DNA from 2 places in the Neobacillus sp. Soil_C_43 genome. Region 2 is predicted to be linked to the other one. Evidence: a T-box and tRNA genes for the amino acid it is inferred to sense, from the RefSeq annotation. Region 2 holds a T-box; the other holds one or more tRNA genes.
The links. A T-box is a leader RNA that pairs with one kind of tRNA and senses whether it is charged. The one in region 2 lies ahead of AC3A54_RS02890 (glycine--tRNA ligase), so its partner is inferred to be a tRNA-Gly.
Positions count from the first base shown of each region.

Region 1: it encodes a tRNA-Gly, which carries the amino acid that the T-box ahead of AC3A54_RS02890 (glycine--tRNA ligase) is inferred to sense. The anticodon was not compared.

Region 1 is NZ_JBDGJV010000005.1:236,010-238,214, forward strand. Features, by position in the region: gene queG (tRNA epoxyqueuosine(34) reductase QueG) at 1-334, opposite strand, end outside; gene AC3A54_RS09905 (B3/B4 domain-containing protein) at 452-1,117, shown strand; tRNA gene AC3A54_RS09910 (tRNA-Gly) at 1,202-1,275, opposite strand; gene AC3A54_RS09915 (hypothetical protein) at 1,471-2,007, shown strand.
Region 2 is NZ_JBDGJV010000001.1:542,029-544,233, forward strand. Features, by position in the region: gene AC3A54_RS02890 (glycine--tRNA ligase) at 1-1,354, opposite strand, end outside; T-box leader at 1,456-1,646, opposite strand; gene recO (DNA repair protein RecO) at 1,697-2,205, opposite strand, start outside.

The sequences.
Region 1 (2,205 bases), on a different contig from region 2:
GGTCACGTAAAACATGGTGGTAATCGAGCCCCCAAGAAGCCCTGCTGAAAAATCCTCTTCGTTCACCCATCTTTCCTTCTACACGTTCATTCATCTTTGATGGATAGGCAAGGGCAATCGCAATAATGGAACGTGGCTCCTCCATCAAAAGGGCGGGTGTTACACGTTTCTCTATGTCTGGCTCCTCAAAACCAGATTGATAGCCAAGTTCTTGTTGTCTGATTAATCTATTTTTCAATTCACTGAACATGTCTGCGTTTGTAAAACCGATCTTATCGATTCCAATTTCCTTGCTGTAAGCAATGAGATCTTTTTTTAATTGCTTGAGATCCATATTGGTTCCTCCTTCCCCCAAAGTATGTTTATATTAGTTGTGGTTTGATTGTTTTAATTATTGGTTGCACATCTATTTATGATAAACTATTTTAAATGAAATTTGGAGGTGGAATCGTTGGAAATTCAACTCTCACAAGAAATAAAGGGACAAGTTCCTGACTTTAAACTAGCTGTTATCGAATATAAAAATATATTGGTCGGAGATTCACCGCAAATGCTAAGAGGCAGACTCCAACTCTTCCAGGAGTCTATTTATTTTGATTTAGAAAATACACCTGTTACAGAGCTTCCTGGAGTTCAGGAATGGCGAACTATTTTTAAAAAGAATGGTAAGGACCCCAACCGGTACCGTCCATCTGTCGAAGCTTTATACAGAAGGGTACAGAAACAGAATTACCTTTCGTCTGTACAAAGTGCAATCGATATTAATAATTTTTTCTCTCTACAATATCAAGTACCTATCGGAATCTACGACCAAGAATGTTTGAATGGTCCCGTTAGTATTCGCTTTGGGGACGAAGGAGAGGAATATGTGGGCTTAAATGGGCGGTTAAATTCTTTGGAGCGCCTTATTTTATCAGCCGATGAGAACGGCCCATTTGGAAGTCCTTTTGTAGATTCTGATAGAGCCCCTGTTTCGGTAGAAACAAAACATGCTCTTCAACTCATCTATTTAAGACCATCCACTGATCTTCATAACGCAGAAAAGCTAACAGAATCTCTAATGAACATGTTTGTTCAAATACACGGCGGGGAAGCAACCTACCACATTCTAAAATGATGCCAGTTTGGCATCTTTTTTCTATATAAAGAAAAAACGCAATGCATCGTTCTCTATGTAACGATACACTGCGTTAGTTATGTATGGAGCGGGTGATGGGAATCGAACCCACTACATCAGCTTGGAAGGCTGAGGTTTTACCAGTAAACTACACCCGCATATATTTTGTGACAACTCATTGAACGAGTTGACCCTTACAATAATACACACTTTTTTTGGACGCGTCAAGAGAGTTATGCAAATTTTGTCGAATAACATCAAAAAACATATGACTGATTTATTCCCTTTTTAAATGACATCAATAAAAATATTTGCTACTCTATATTAAAATCTTTAAATACTAATCTAGTGAGGTGAGCTTTATTCGAAGAAAACCGATCATTTTCTCTACAATCTTATTCATAGCTATTGTGGTTGGCTCCGCTGTTACGATTTATTTCAAGTCTTACCGAGCTGCCTCAAATGAATTGCCTGTTCAGCAGCTAGTACAAGCGAATGTAAACGAAGCGGATATTGGAGAATACATTAAAATTAATCATAATTATTGGAATGAAGAGTTATGCTGGGGGAGAAGTAAAGATTTTAATTTTACTCTTTTTCATAACAAATACAAAGATTACATAGAAAATTTGAATAAAATGATTGACGCAGTTGATGATCCAGATTTAAAAACGGATTTTAATCTAACACTTGATTTATTGGAACAGGCGGATGAAACGAAGGATGTTTCTTATTTAATAGATGTACATCGGATGTTTCATGATTTAGATGTTAAATATAATGATTACGCAACAAGTGATTATTTCGGCGTAACCAATTATGGAAAAAACAACAAACGAACAATGCTCGTTTTTTTTCTATTATGGTTATTTATTGTGAGTTTACATTGAGAGGCTGGCATAATTGCCTAGAGGTGGAGGGGAAGCAAGGTGTTTTTGTTTCTCCATCAGACAGTTCGGCTCGTAGAACCCTTCTATGCGACCGGAACCCTTCTCTTTCAGGCAATTCGGACTCATAGAGCCTGTCTATGCGACCGTAACCCTTCTCCATCAGGTAATTCGGGCTCATAGAGTCTGTCTATGCGACCG
Region 2 (2,205 bases):
CAAGATCCGCGATTGGGATTCTTGTTTGCTCCATGGTATCACGGTCTCTTACTGTTACCATTTGATCTTCTTTTGAGTCAAAATCATAGGTAATACAGAACGGTGTTCCGATTTCATCATGGCGGCGGTAGCGTTTACCGATAGAACCAGCCTCGTCATAATCGACAGTAAAGTATTTAGATAATGTAGCAAAAACTTCTTTTGCCTCATCAGATAACTTCTTGGATAACGGAAGAATGGCTGCCTTAAACGGTGCTAGTGCAGGATGAAAATGCATAACTGTTCTGGAAGTACCATCTTCAAGCTCTTCTTCTTCATATGCATCAATTAAAAATGCCAATGTAACGCGGTCCGCACCGAGTGATGGTTCGATACAGTAAGGAACATACTTTTCATTCGTTTCCGGATCAAGGTAATGGAAATCCTCACCCGAAAATTCCATATGCTGCTTCAAATCATAATCTGTTCTGGAAGCAACACCCCAAAGCTCACCCCAGCCAAATGGAAACTTATATTCAAAATCGGTCGTTGCATTACTATAGTGAGAAAGTTCATCTTCAGAATGGTCACGCAGTCTTAAATTTTCTTTTGTAAGACCTAAAGAACCTAACCAGCCTTCAGCGAAATTCTTCCAATAATCAAACCATGTGAGCTCTTCTCCTGGTTTACAGAAAAATTCAAGCTCCATTTGTTCGAACTCACGTGTACGGAAGGTAAAATTACCTGGTGTAATTTCGTTGCGGAAACTTTTTCCAATCTGAGCAATACCAAATGGTAATTTCTTTCTCATTGTACGTTGTACATTTTTAAAGTTCACAAAAATTCCTTGAGCTGTTTCAGGTCGAAGGAAAATCTCATTGGTGCTTGACTCAGTAACACCTTGGAAGGTTTTAAACATAAGATTAAACTGTCGGATTCCTGTGAAATCATGACTTCCACAATCCGGACATGCTATATTATGTTCTTTGACAAGCTCTTCCATCTTCTCAAACGGTAAGCCATCAACAACCATTTCAATACCTTTTTCATCAAGAGCATTTTCGATTAATTTATCTGCGCGGTGACGCGCTTTACAGTTTTTACAATCAATCATTGGATCATTAAAGTTTCCAATGTGTCCAGACGCTTCCCATGTTCTTGGATTCATCAGAATACTAGCGTCCAAGCCCACATTGTAAGGGGACTCCTGAACAAATTTCTTCCACCATGCCTGTTTGATATTGTTTTTGAACTCAACACCTAATGGACCGTAATCCCATGTGTTTGCAAGGCCACCATAAATCTCTGACCCCGGAAAAATAAATCCTCTGTGCTTTGCATGTGCAACAATTTGCTCCATCGTTACATTACTCATTTTTATTGCTCCTTTTCTAAAAAATTTCTAGCTATAGTGCCTTTAAAACAGGGGGTGCCTATTTCAGCAAATAAAAAAACTCCCACCCCTATGCTTATTAGCATAGGGACGAGAGTTACCCGCGGTTCCACCCTATTTGCTGCTTGTAATAGCAGCCTCCTTAAATGTGCCTAATCAACACAAAATTGCTCAGGAACGCCTTCATTAGTGCCCTATACCCTAGCTCTCACCATCCTAGGTTCGCTTTTATAGAGAGAGAAATCTAATTACTCTTTTCCGTCAATGCAAATATTTTATTATCCAAAATATTAACCAAAACTTCTGCTATTGTCAATATAGCTATCATAAGAGATTACGAAATTGATCCATGGAGTTAAGAAATTTCTTTGTTTTTAAGTGTAGTCCCGAGTACTCTTCATAATATGCGTCAATCACATTTTTTAGTTCGGCCTTCGTTTCTGCTTTAACAGATATATTTCCTAGTCTAGAAAGATCAAAATAATAAAATAGCCTTAATAATTTAATTGTAGCTGGTGATAATTTATAATGGTATCGATCTTTTTCTAAACATCTGTGACAAATAAAGCCGCCTTCCCGAATGGAAAAAGAAAAATGTCCGTCTGTACTCCCGCAAACGGAACATTGATTCAAGACTGGATATAAGCCCATTACATTTAACATTTTCATTTCATAGATATTCATCAGAATATCAGGTTCATAGCCTTCGTTCATGTAGTTCAATGTTTGGAGAAGCAATTCAAAATGAAAAGGGTTTGGTTTTTTTTCATCGGTGCATTTATCAGTTAATTCAACAATATAACTCGCATACGCAGTTAAGAATATATCTTCAC